3 regions of the Pseudomonas fluvialis genome follow, and region 3 is predicted to be linked to each of the others. Evidence: predicted binding sites of a transcription regulator. Region 3 holds the regulator's gene; each other region holds the start of a gene.
What was found. The regulator sigma-54, encoded in region 3, starts transcription at its own class of promoters, with help from an activator protein. The targets are predictions, from matches to a motif close to ANTGGCATNNANNTTGCTNT.

Region 1 (4,478 bases), on a different contig from region 3:
ACAGAGTAAAGGCTGGTAACTCTGCGCCGAAGTTGGCAAAGACTTCTTGGAATTGTGGCACCACCTTGATCAGCAAAATGGCCGAAACAATGATCGCTACCGCGATCACCGCAATGGGGTAGTTCATGGCCTTTTTGATTTTGGCCTTGAGTGCCTCGGTCTTTTCCTTGTAGGTCGCAATACGATCTAGCAAGTTCTCCAATGAGCCGGACTGTTCACCAGCATCCACCAGGTTGCAATACAGTTCGTCGAAGTAGCGTGGGCGCTTGCGCAAGGACGCGGCGAAGCTGTTGCCGGCGGCCACATCGAGCTTCACTTCATCAATCAGTTTACGCATGTTGGGGTTTTCAAAACCCTCACTGATGATGTCGAAGGACTGCAGCAGTGGCACGCCGGCCTTCATCATGGTCGCCATCTGCCGGGTAAACAGGGCGATATCCATCGGCTTGATGGACTTGCCGGCGCTAAGCAGAGAAACAGTTTTCTTGCGCACCTTAGTAGGGTTGATACCCTGCTTGCGCAGCTGGGCTTTAACCAGGGCAGGGTTCTGTCCGGCGGTTTCGCCCTTGATCTTGGCACCTTTGCGATCCGTGCCTTCCCAGACAAAGGTGCTGGTTTTTTGCGCTTTTTCCGCCATGGGTTAGTCCTTGGTCACGCGGTTGACTTCCTCGAGGCTGGTAACGCCTTGCATAGCCTTGAGCAGGCCCGAGGTGCGTAGGTCATTAAAGCCGTCTTTGCGCATTTGCGCGGCAATATCGATGGAGTTGCCTTCTTCCATGATAATGCGTTGCAGGGCTGGCGTGATTTTAACCACTTCATAAATACCCACGCGGCCCTTGTAGCCATTTTTGCAGTTTTCGCAGCCGACCGGACCGTAGATCTTGAAGGTGCCGATCTTGTCTTCGGGGAAGCCTTCGGCCAGCAGGGTGTCGCGGGGGATGTCGACGACTTTCTTGCAGCTGCTGCACAACTTGCGCGCCAGGCGCTGGGCGATGATCAGGTTGACCGACGTGGCGATGTTGAACGAAGGCACGCCCATGTTGCGCAGGCGGGTCAGGGTTTCCGCGGCGCTGTTGGTGTGCAGGGTGGACATCACCATGTGGCCGGTTTGTGCTGCTTTGACGGCAATCGACGCGGTATCCAGGTCGCGGATCTCGCCGACCATGATGATGTCCGGGTCCTGGCGCAGGAAGGCGCGCAGTGCCTGGGTAAAGTCCATGCCTTGCTTGGGGTTGACGTTGACCTGGTTGATGCCTTCCAGGTTGATTTCCACGGGGTCTTCGGCGGTGGAAATGTTTACGTCCGGGGTGTTGAGAATATTCAGGCCGGTGTACAGCGACACGGTCTTGCCCGAGCCGGTGGGGCCGGTGACCAGGATCATGCCCTGCGGTTGCTTGAGCGCATTGAGGTACAGCTCCTTTTGTTCCTCTTCATAGCCCAGCGCGTCGATGCCCATTTGTGCGCTGCTGGCGTCGAGGATCCGCATGACGATCTTCTCGCCCCACAGGGTCGGCAGGGTATTGACGCGAAAGTCGATGGACTTGCTCTTGGAGATCTTCATCTTGATGCGCCCATCCTGCGGCTTGCGGCGCTCGGAGATGTCCAGGCCGGCCATGACCTTGAGACGTGCGGACAGGCGCGGCGCCAGCTGGATCGGCGGGCGGGCTACTTCATGAAGAATGCCATCGGTACGGAAGCGTACCCGATAGGCTTTTTCATAGGGCTCGAAGTGCAAGTCGGAGGAGCCGCCCTTGATGGCATCCAGGAGCATCTTGTTGACGAAACGCACCACGGGGGCATCATCGTTGTCATCGCCGGGGCCGCTATCTTTGCCGTCGTCGCTGCTGGCTTCAATATCCAGGCCGTCCAGATCCACGTCGCCGAGGTCGCCGAGGGAGCTGGTGTCGTTTTCATAGAACTTGTCAATGGCGTTGCCGAGTTTGTCATCTTCCACCAGCAGGGCTTCGGTGGTCAGCCCGGTGCTGAACTGCACGTCGGTGACCGCCTGGTGATTGGCCGGGTCGGATAACGCGATGAACAGCTTGCTGCCGCGCTTGTAGAGCGGCAGCACGCGGTGCTGGCGGGCCAGTTTCTCGCTGAGCAGGTCGCGAGGCTGGCTGTCCTTGTCGATGCTGCTCAGGTCGAGCATGGCAATGCCGAACTGTTCGCAAAGCAGTTCGGCCAGGTCGCGCGCCTTGACCAGCTTGTTCTGCACCAGGTAGGTGACCAGCGGCAGCTGGTTACGCTGGGCCTGCTGCAGGGCTTGTAGTGCGGTGCGTTCATCCAGCAGTTGCTGCATGACCAGTTGCTTGGCCAGGCCGGTCAGGGCGGGGGTGTCTGACATAGCGGATATATCCAGAAGCTATCGCAAAGCCTGCGTTATAGCCTAGAAGCGTGAGGCTGCCAAACCCGTGCAAAGCGTGTGACATTTTTTGTCAGTTAGCGACGTGAGTGGTGGAACGCTGGCCCGCTTATGCTCCAAAGTGCGCGGGCTTGAGGTTGGCATGGATTATGCTTTTGCTTAATCAGGGCCGTTGGCCTTACTTCAACCTAGGAGAACATTATGAAAGCTCAACTGCAAAAAGGTTTTACCCTGATTGAATTGATGATCGTCGTGGCGATCATTGGCATTCTGGCCGCTGTTGCTCTGCCGGCTTATCAGGACTACACGGTTCGTTCCAATGCTGCGGCAGCGTTGGCGGAAATTACACCTGCCAAAATTGGTTTTGAGCAAGCTCTGAATGAAGGTAAGACTCCTTCGACTACTGCTACTGATCAGGGATATATCGGTGTTGGTGCGTCCACCTCTTATTGCGCCGTCGGTCTGACTACTACTGCTCCTTATGCTATTACTTGCACAACCCAAGGTGGTAATGCAGATAAGTTCAATAAAAAAGAAATCAAGCTGACGCGTACTGCTGACGGCGTTTGGGCATGTACTAGCACTTTGGATGCCAAGTTCAAGCCTGGTAAGTGCAGCTAATTATTTTTTGAAAAAAAGGCGGCTTAGGCCGCCTTTTTTTATGGTGATTTATGGTTTGTCAGGCGCTGCGTGCTGGCTTCACTCTATTTTTTTTCTTGTTTGCTGGTTCCAGTATCTTTTATTGGGATGTTGCCGGTAGTTGGTTGGGGCAGCAGCGAGTTTTCCAGTTGCTTATGATATTTTGGGGTTGTTTGAGTTTTTTGCTGTTGCAAAAGAGGATTTCATCCCCCTATGCGGGCTTGTTTTTTGTTGTATGTCTGTTAGGGGTTTGTTCTTCAGTTGCTTCTGTATACCCGGAGTGGGCTTTGCAAGAGTGGGCCAGGGTTGTGGGGATGGGGTTGGTTGTTTTTCTTGTTGCGCATCTCTATGTTGAAGAGCGTTGGCAGATGTTGTTTGTTTATGTGGTTTTTTGCATTTCTTTTATATTGGCATACCAGTTTTTATTATACTACTTTTCTGCGATATGGTCTGCTCGCCATGCGATAAATCCTTATGTGCTATATGCTGGATTTGATAATCCGAGGTTTTATTCACAGGTTATGGTCCTGTTCATGCCCTTGCTTGCATATTTGGGTGGTAAGTGGCTTGTTGAAAAAAGATGGCGGCTTTTTTTTCTGCTTACTTGCGTCGCTATGATCCAGTGGTGCGTGCTGGTGGCGCTAGCAGGGCGAGGCTCTTGGCTGGCTATTTTGATTTCACATGCTTTGTTTGTTTTTTTATTGCGAGATAGGGCTATTGTTGGCTTGCAGTTCTTGTTTTTCTGTTTAGGGTTGTTCTTGTACGGGATGCTTTTTTTTGTCATTCCAGAGTTTTTTTCTTTGCCTAGCCAGTTGCCGTCAGGTATGCGTTATGGGCTTTCTGCTAGAGAGGTTTTGTGGAAGGCGGCTTTTGAAATGTTTTTGGAAAACCCATTTCTTGGTGTAGGACCTTTGCATTTTTCGGCAGTGTGGAATCATATTGCAGCACATCCGCATCAAATGATTTTGCAGTGGTTGGCCGAGTGGGGTGGAGTGGCTACGAGTATTGCGTTATTTGTTATTGGTGCTGGTCTGTGGCGTGGCTTAATTTTTTTGGCAATAGATGAAAAGAGAACGCCACTGGATTCGGCGCTATGGTTAGCGTTGGTCTCTGCGCTTATCTTGGCCCAAGTGGATGGTGTATTTGTCATGCCCTACACGGAGGGATGGCTGGTTATTCTTGCAGGCTTGGCCTTGGCGCGCTGGTTGAAGAGTGGTAGGTATATCAGCGGTTTGTTGCTGTTGTCAGGTATGAGAGCGATTGCGTGTGCTGTGCTTGTTGTTTTAGGAGCAGTTATATCTATTCAGCTCCCGCAGATAAAAAGCATGCAACTTGCTTTTTGGGAAGAACACGGTATAGGCAGTCCTCCAAGGCTCTGGGATCAAGGATGGATACCTATGCGCCATTTAGAATAAATGATTAATTGTTTTGTCTAAGTTTTGGCCCTGCTCACCCGATCCAGCAGATAGACCACGCT
Region 2 (4,478 bases), on a different contig from region 3:
GTTGAGGAAATGGCCGACATGATTTCGGCCAGTCGCGCTTACCAGACCAACGTGGAAATGATGAACACCGCCAAGCAGATGATGCAGCGGGTTCTGACCTTGGGCCAGTAAGGCAAGGAGTAGGCAGATGAGCACGGTTGGCGCGGCAGGATCGGTGCTGGAGAAGTACCAGATCAAGAATGAAAGCAACTCCAGCAAGGAACTGGGCAAGAACCAGTTTCTCGAGCTGCTGGTTGCTCAGTTGAACAACCAGAACCCCCTGGAGCCGCAGGGTAATGGCGAATTTATTGCCCAGTTGGCGCAGTTCAGCCAGGTCGAAGGCATCGAGAAGCTTAATAGCAGCATGGGCTCATTGCTGTCCGGCTATCAGTCCTCGCAGGCCCTGCAGGCGTCTTCGCTGGTGGGGCGCAAGGTGATAGTACCGACCGACAAGGCGCTGGTAGATACCAGTGAAAGCTTCAAGGCCAGTGCCGTTTTGCCGGTAAGCAGCAATAACGTGTTCGTCAACGTGTATGACAATGCCGGCAGCCTGGTTAATCGTATCAACCTGGGTCAACAGCCGGCGGGCAATGTCAGCTTCATTTGGGATGGCAAGAATGCCAAAGGCGAGCTGATGCCGCCGGGAACCTACAAGTTCGAAGCCCAGGCTACGGTCGGTAACGAGAACAAAGGCCTTTACACCATGCTGCCGGCCAATGTCGACAGCGTTGTACTGCCGCAAAACGGCGGCGAACTCATGTTGAACCTGGCAGGCATTGGCAGTATCGGCCTGTCCAAGGTGCAGATCATCGGTCAGTAAGCGCCGCTCGCGGCAAAGGAGACGAAGATGTCTTTCAATATCGGTCTCAGCGGCCTGCGTGCTGCCACCAAAGACCTCAACGTTACGGGCAACAACATTGCCAACGCCGGTACCGTTGGTTTCAAACAGTCGCGTGCCGAGTTCGCTGATGTGTATGCGTCCTCGGTGTTGGGTACGGGCAAGAACCCGCAAGGCAGTGGTGTATTGCTGGCGGATGTGTCGCAACTGTTCAATCAGGGCAACATCAACTACACGCAGAATGCGCTTGACCTGGCGATCAACGGCAACGGTTTCTTCCAGGTCAGCAACAACGGTGCCTTGAGCTATACCCGTGCCGGGTACTTCGGAACCGATAAGGATGGTTTCCTGGTCGATAATTTTGGCTACAACCTGCAGGGCTATACGGTCGACGCCAATGGCGTACTGCAACCTGGGGTCGTGGGTAATCTGCAGATTCGTACGGCTAGCCAGGATCCTCGGCCTACCTCGAGCATCGAGCAGGTTTACAACCTCAACTCGACCAATACCGTGCCGGTCAATGCCCCCTTCCGAGCGGATGATCCGACCACCTACAACTCATCAACCTCGCTGAACATTTACGACTCCCAGGGTAATGCGCACGTTTTTACCCAGTATTTCGTCAAGACCGGGCCGAATAACTGGACGATGAACGTGCTGATCGACGGAGCACATCCCTTGGCTGGCGCACCCAACCTTGCTGCCACCACGGCAGCGGCAGGTGGTGCGGCACCGGCTGCCGTATTGGCTGCTGCGCTGGGCACGCTGGATCCCGCTTCCGACTTCTATGCCGACATGAATACCGAGGTCAGTGCCTTGCTGGCCTCCGCGCCGCCGCCTAGTGCAGCAGATGTGGCAGCAGCTGTGGCCCGCGTAGGTGCCCAGTCGCCTATTAGTGCCAACCTGGCTTTTGACGCCGTGGGTCGTTTGCAGCCGATTACCGGTGTGTATGACCCCAATGCCGTGCCGGCCACGCCGCCAGATGCCAATGACTTCTGGCAGTTGAATGCCGATGGCACGCTCAATCTCCGCCAGTGGACCCCCGCTAACCTCAACAATGGTACGCCCGCCGTGCCGGTGGCAAACGGTGCCAATGCCAATGTGGAGGGGGTGAATCTGGATATGCGTAATGCTACGCAATTTGCCAGCGCCTTTGCCGTCAACCGGGTGAGTCAGGATGGCTACACCACCGGCGAGTTGGCTGGATTGGAAATTGCTGAAACGGGCGAAGTGTTTGCGCGCTATACCAACGGCCAGTCGATGATTCAGGGGCAGATCATTTTGGCCAACTTTGCCAATGTGCAGGGGCTGACGCCGGTAGGTAAAACCCAGTGGGTGCAATCCTTCGAGTCAGGTGAGCCGGTGCGTAACCCACCTGCCACCGGTACGCTGGGGGCTTTGCAGGCTGGCGCGCTGGAAGACTCCAACGTCGAGTTGTCGGATCAGCTGGTCAATCTGATCGTGGCGCAACGGAACTACCAAGCCAATGCCAAGACCATCGAAACCGAGAGTGCGGTTACCCAGACCATTCTCAACATCCGCTAGTGACTGACAGACGCTCGCCAGCGTTTCGCCGCAGGGTGGAATGCTGGCGAGTGTCTGTTTGTATGCGCCGGCAAAAGTCGCTTGCCGCCGCCGGCATTCTGTCGCCGCTTGTCTTTTCAGATTTTCCTTTGCTTTATTTATTTTTCTTTTAAATCAATAGCTTATTTTTATTTAAAAGAATGGCATGACTTGTGCATTTGTTTGCTCATCCCTTTCTTGGCCGAGGCCTGCAGCGGAGATCAGACATGGACAAGATGCTCTATATCGCCATGACCGGCGCCAGTCAGAACACCCTGGCTCAGCGCGCCCACGCCAATAACCTGGCGAACATATCCACCAGTGGTTTTCGCCGTGATTTCGAGCAGGCCCGCTCCATGCCGGTGTTTGGCGAAAGTCTGCCGGCGCGTGCCTATGCTATGAGCGAACGTCCCGGCACCGACTTTACGCCGGGCAGCCTGCAGGAAACCGGGCGAGACCTGGACGTGGCGGTGGAAGGGCAGGGCTGGATTGCCGTACAGGCTGCCGATGGCAGCGAAGCTTACGTGCGTACGGCCAGTCTGCAGATCGATGCGCTCGGTCAGTTGCGTACCAGTGCCGGTCTGCCGGTGCTGGGCAACGCCGGGCCGATCCTGGTGCCGCCGGAGGAGAAGGTCGAAATCGGCCAGGACGGCACGCTGAGTATTCGTGCCTTGGGTGAAGCGCCCAATGTGCTGGCCGAGGTCGACCGGATCAAGCTGGTCAACCCCGATCCCAAGCAGTTGGAGAAAGGCGTTGATGGCCTGATCCGCGTCAAGGGCGCGACCCAGCCGCAGGATGCCGACGCCAATGTGCGCATGGTGTCGGGCTTCGTCGAGTCGAGCAACGTCAATGCGGTCGATGAAATGACCTCCATGCTGTCGCTGGCGCGACAGTTCGAACTGCACGTGAAGATGATGCGTACCGCCGAGGACAATGCCGCGGCTATGGCACGGGTCATGCAACTGAGCTGATGAGTAGATAAGGGCGTCATGAATCCGACGCCCGAGGAGAGTAACCATGCTTCCGGCACTGTGGGTCAGCAAGACCGGTCTGTCCGCCCAGGACATGAACCTGACGACCATTTCCAACAACCTGGCCAACGTCTCGACCACGGGTTTCAAGCGTGATCGTGCCGAGTTCGAGGATCTGCTGTACCAGATTCGTCGCCAACCAGGTGGCCAGTCCAGTCAGGACAGCCAGTTGCCCAGCGGCTTGCAGCTGGGTACCGGGGTGCGCATCGTCGGTACGCAGAAGATCTTCACGGCCGGCAGCCTGCAGACCACCGAGCAGCCGCTGGACATGGCGATCAATGGCCGCGGTTTCTTCCAGGTGCTGCTGCCCGATGGCACGGTGTCCTACACCCGTGACGGCAGCTTCCACCTCAACTCCGACGGCCAGCTGGTGACCTCCAACGGCTTTGCCCTGGAGCCGGCCATCGTGCTGCCGCCCGAGGTGCAGACCTTCATGGTCGGTGAAGACGGCACGGTGTCGGTGACCACCTTTGGCGATCCACAGCCGCAGGTGATCGGCAATATCCAGACGGCCGACTTCATCAATCCGGCGGGCCTGCAGGCGATCGGCAACAACCTGTTCCTGGAGACCGGCGCCAGTGGTGCACCGCAGGTCGGTACGCCGGGTCTGACCGGATTGGGCACGGTGCTGCAGAACACCCTGGAAAACTCCAACGTCAGTGTGGTGGAAGAGATGGTTAACATGATCACCACCCAGCGCGCTTACGAGATGAACTCCAAGGTGGTGTCCACCGCGGATCAGATGCTCTCGTTCATCACCCAGCAACTCTGAGTCTTGAGGTGATTGTCATGCCTGCCGCCAAATTGCTGTCGCTGTTGAGCTTGAGCCTGCTGCTGGCCGCCTGTGTGGCGTCGCAGCCCAAGCCGGATGACCCCTACTATGCCCCGGTGATGCCGCGTACCCCGCTGCCACCAGCGCAGAACAGTGGTGCCATCTACCAGGCGGGCTTCGAGACCAACCTGTATGACGATCGCAAGGCGTTCCGGGTAGGCGACATCATCACCATCACCCTCAACGAGCGGACCCAGGCCAGCAAGAACGCCAATGCCCAGTTGTCCAAGGACAG
Region 3 (4,478 bases):
CAGTACCACCTGCAACAGGGCCTCGTTGCTGTCGGCCTGGCGCAGGCGCTCCCGCACGTCGGCGCGATCGAGCATGCTGGCGATCTGTCGGAGTAGTTCCAGGTGTTCGTCGGTAGCTGCTTCAGGAACCAGCAGGACAAACAGCAGATCCACCGGGGCGCCGTCGATGGCGTCGAAATCCACGGGGGCATCCAGGCGCAACACGGCGCTCAGTGGCTGGCTGCAACCGGGCAGACGACAGTGGGGGATGGCGATGCCGTTGCCAAAGCCGGTCGAGCCAAGCTTCTCGCGGGCAATCAGGCTTTCAAAGATTTGTTGTGCATCCAGGTCGGGCAGGTCGCGGGCAATCAGCTGAGCGATCTGTTCGAGGACGCGTTTCTTGCTGCCGCCCGGCACGTTCACCAGGGAACGGCCGGGGGTCAGGATATTTTCGAGACGGATCATGGGATCAGCGGACGGTTGCGCCCTGCTGGCGGTCGAGGTGCTTTTCCTTGTGCTTGATCAGCTGGCGGTCCAGTTTGTCAGCCAGCAGATCAATGGCCGCGTACATGTCTTCATGCTCGGCGTTGGCGACGACTTCGCCGCCGGCGATGTGCAGGGTGGCTTCGATTTTCTGCTTGAGCTTCTCGACCTCAAGGATGATCTGCACGTTGGTGATCTTGTCGAAATGGCGCTCCAGACGGCTGAGTTTCTCGCCGATGTAGTCGCGCAGGGCGTCGGTCACATCCAGTTGGTGTCCACTGATGTTGACTTGCATACCGCTTCTCCTTGTTGCCCGGTGGGTAGTGACAGGCTAGCTCAGCCGTCGGGGTAATTACTTGGCCTGAATCAATTTCCGGCCGTTGTCTGAGTGTGTTCAGAGTAGCCGCTTGCGTTCGCTGGAGGGTGCAATACCCAGTGACTCGCGGTATTTGGCCACTGTGCGGCGGGCTACCTGAATGCCTTGTGCTTCCAGTAGACCAGCGATCTTGCTGTCGCTCAATGGCTTTTTGCTGTTCTCCGCCGCCACCAGTTTCTTGATGATGGCACGTATTGCAGTGGATGAGCATTCGCCGCCTGCTGCCGTGCTCACATGGCTGGAGAAGAAGTATTTCAGTTCGTAAATGCCCCGTGGGGTGTGCATGTATTTCTGCGTGGTGACTCGCGAAATGGTTGACTCGTGCATGCCCACTGCTTCGGCAATGTCATGCAGCACCAGCGGCTTCATGGCCTCGTCACCGTAGTCGAGGAAGCCGCGTTGGTGTTCGACGATCTGGGTCGCCACCTTCATGAGGGTTTCATTGCGGCTCTGCAGGCTTTTGATGAACCAGCGGGCTTCCTGCAGCTGGTTGCGCATGAAGGTGTTGTCGGCGCTGGAGTCGGCGCGGCGAACGAAACCGGCGTATTGCGGGTTGACGCGCAGGCGTGGCATGGCCTCCTGGTTAAGTTCGACCAGCCAGCGCTCATTGTCCTTGCGCACGATGATATCGGGCACGATGTATTCGGGTTCGCTGCTTTCGATCTGTGCGCCGGGGCGTGGGTTGAGGCGCTGGATCAGTTCGACGACCTGGCGCAGTTCGTCTTCCTTGAGGCGCAGGCGCCGTCCCAGTGCGGCATAGTCACGGCTGCCCAGCAGGTCAAGATGTTCCTCGACCAGGCGTTTGGCTTCTTCCAGCCAGGCGGTTTGCGCAGGCAGTTGACGCAGTTGCAGCAGCAGGCACTCACGCAGATCGCGTGCGCCAATACCGGCGGGCTCGAATTGCTGGATGCGGTGCAGAACGGCCTCGATCTCGTCGAGTTCGACATCCAGTTCGGGATCGAAGGCTTCGAGGACTTCTTCAAGGGTTTCCTCAAGGTAACCCTGGGGGTTCATGCAATCGATCAGGGTGACCGCGATCAGCCGGTCCTTGTCGCTCATCGGCGCCAGATTGAGCTGCCAGAGCAGATGGCTGTGCAGGCTTTCGCCGCTGCTGGTGCGGCTGGTGAAGTCCCATTCGTCGTCATCATTGCTCGGCAGGCTACTGGCGCTGGTCTGGTAGACATCTTCCCAGGCGGTATCGACCGGCAGTTCGCTGGGAATGCGCTCGTGCCACTCACCTTCTTCGAGCTGTGCTTCGTGTTGTTCGCTGCTGGTACTGGCAATTTCCTGCGGGCTGGTCAGGGTCAGGCTGTCGCCTTCGGCCAGCGGGTCGCTGTTGTCGAAGTCTTCGCCTTCTTCCTGGCGTTCGAGCATCGGGTTGGATTCCAGCGCTTCCTGGATTTCCTGCTGCAGGTCCAGTGTCGAGAGCTGAAGCAGGCGAATGGCTTGTTGCAGCTGCGGTGTCATCGTCAGCTGCTGGCCCATCTTGAGTACGAGCGATGGTTTCATAGCAGGGGGCTAGCACCTTGTTTGCCGGCGCCTTCGCGCCATCCACTACAGGGCGCCTTGAGGCGCCGCCAGGAAGCAAGATATATGCCTGATTTTTTGCGCTTTGCCTAGCAGGCCGTTGCCTGCGAGGCGCGGCTTTATAAGCGGAACTCGTGGCCGAGGTAGACTTCCTTGACGTGCTGGTTGGCCAGAATGGCTTCAGCGTTACCTTCGGCAATCAGTCGCCCTTCGCTGACAATATAGGCGGTTTCACAGATGTCGAGGGTCTCGCGGACATTGTGGTCGGTGATCAGGATGCCGATGCCGCGATTCTTCAGGTGGTGGATGATCTGCTTGATATCGCCCACCGAGATGGGGTCGACACCGGCAAAGGGTTCGTCGAGCAGGATGAACTTGGGTTCGGTGGCCAGGGCGCGGGCAATTTCCACGCGGCGCCGTTCGCCGCCGGACAGGCTCATGCCCAGGCTGTCACGAATGTGGTGAATATGGAACTCCTGCAGGAGGTCCTCCAGGGCCTGGCGGCGACCGGCGCGATCGAGGTCCTTGCGGGTTTCCAGGATCGCCATGATGTTGTCGGCAACGCTCAGCTTGCGAAAGATCGAGGCCTCCTGGGGCAGGTAGCCGATGCCGGCACGGGCGCGGCCATGCATGGGCTGGTGGCTGAGATCCTGCTGATCGATGAGGATGCGCCCCTGATCAGCCTGTACCAGGCCAACGATCATGTAGAAGCAGGTGGTTTTGCCGGCGCCGTTGGGGCCGAGCAGGCCGACGATCTGCCCGCTGTCGATGCTGAGGCTGACGTCGCGAACCACCTGGCGGCCTTTGTAGCTCTTGGCCAGGTGCTGAGCTTGGAGAGTTGCCATTATTGGGCCTGGTTCTTGCGCGGTTGCAGGATCATGTCGATGCGCGGACGCGGCGTGCTGATGGCATTGCCGCTGGCACGACCGGCGTTGACGATCTGGCGGCGCGTGTCATAGACGATTTTTTCGCCCTCGAAGGTGTTGCCCTGCTGCACGACCTTGGCCTGATCGATAAGGATGATCCGTTCGTTGGCGGCAAAGTACTGGATAGTGCGGCCGTAGGCCTTGACGATGTCCTTGTCGACGGCCGGCTTTTGTTCGTAGTAGGCGCGATTGCCGACCGCCGTGAACACTTCGATATCACCATTCTTGTCTTGGGTGATGGTCACTGTGTCGCCGGTGATCTTCAGGGTGCCCTGGGTGATCACCACGCTGCCGCGGTAAACGGCTACACCCTGGCGTTCGTCCAGTTCGGCACTGTCGGCCTGCACGCGGATGGGTTGCTCGCGATCGCTGGGCAGGGCCATGGCGACGCTGCTGGCGCAGGCCAGGGCGAGCGAAAAAAACAGGGGGATTGGGTTATCGAACCTCATGCTGGCCTCTTACGTTGGACAGCAGGTGCATCCGGCTGTCTTGCAGGTACGCTTTCATTCCTTGTGCCGTGGTCACCCCGTTGGCGGCGTCGATTCTAACGGCTTGCCGGGTTTCGGCATATTCCTTGTCGGGAAAAACCGTCAGCCGGCTGGTGGTCAGCAGGGTCGGGCGGCCGCGTGCGTCGGTACGGGCAATGCGTACATTGTCGATCAGTTCCACCTCGCTGCCGTCGCCCTTGGCTTCGCCGCGGGTGCTTTGTACATGCCAGGGATGTGGGTTGCCGCGGTATAGCAGCAGGTCGGGCTGCTCGACCAGGGTTAGTTCGCTGCGCTGCAGGTGCTCCAGGCGCGGGGCCTGCAGGCGGTAGTCGAGGGTGCCGTCGGCCTGGTACTGCACGGTTTCCGTGCCGATGATGTAGAAGTCCACCTGCTCGGCGCTGCTGGTGTTGGCGGTCCGGGCCAGGAAGGTTTCCGGTCGGATGTTCCAGTAGCCCAGCGCCAGCAGACCGATAAGCACCGGCAAGCCCAACAGGGCCAGGCGCAGGTTTTTGTTCGGTCGTTTCACAGGTAGGCCGCCTGTGCCTGTTCGAGGGTGCCCTGGGCGCGCATGATCAGTTCGCAGAACTCGCGTGCGGCGCCCGCGCCGCCGGCGGCACTGGTAATGCCGTGAGCGTGCTGGCGTACGAAGGCATCGGCGCTGGCTACGGCCATGCCCAGGCCCACCCGGCGGATCACCGG

Region 1: CW360_RS14765 (pilin) is a predicted target of sigma-54. The motif match lies at 2,499-2,518, and genes of this name have one in related genera.
Region 2: CW360_RS00965 (flagellar basal body rod protein FlgF) is a predicted target of sigma-54. The motif match lies at 2,541-2,560, and genes of this name have one in related genera.

What each region holds. Positions count from the first base shown of each region.
Region 1 is NZ_PIYS01000028.1:66,838-71,315, reverse strand. Features, by position in the region: gene CW360_RS14775 (type II secretion system F family protein) at 1-637, opposite strand, end outside; gene pilB (type IV-A pilus assembly ATPase PilB) at 641-2,344, opposite strand; gene CW360_RS14765 (pilin) at 2,564-2,983, shown strand; gene CW360_RS14760 (O-antigen ligase family protein) at 3,034-4,416, shown strand; gene CW360_RS14755 (FAD-binding and (Fe-S)-binding domain-containing protein) at 4,434-4,478, opposite strand, start outside.
Region 2 is NZ_PIYS01000002.1:55,459-59,936, forward strand. Features, by position in the region: gene flgC (flagellar basal body rod protein FlgC) at 1-111, shown strand, start outside; gene flgD (flagellar hook assembly protein FlgD) at 128-799, shown strand; gene CW360_RS00960 (flagellar hook protein FlgE) at 827-2,362, shown strand; gene CW360_RS00965 (flagellar basal body rod protein FlgF) at 2,608-3,351, shown strand; gene flgG (flagellar basal-body rod protein FlgG) at 3,398-4,183, shown strand; gene flgH (flagellar basal body L-ring protein FlgH) at 4,201-4,478, shown strand, end outside.
Region 3 is NZ_PIYS01000005.1:280,664-285,141, reverse strand. Features, by position in the region: gene ptsN (PTS IIA-like nitrogen regulatory protein PtsN) at 1-444, opposite strand, end outside; gene hpf (ribosome hibernation-promoting factor, HPF/YfiA family) at 449-757, opposite strand; gene CW360_RS05255 (RNA polymerase factor sigma-54) at 857-2,347, opposite strand; gene lptB (LPS export ABC transporter ATP-binding protein) at 2,485-3,210, opposite strand; gene lptA (lipopolysaccharide transport periplasmic protein LptA) at 3,210-3,740, opposite strand; gene lptC (LPS export ABC transporter periplasmic protein LptC) at 3,727-4,305, opposite strand; gene CW360_RS05235 (KdsC family phosphatase) at 4,302-4,478, opposite strand, start outside.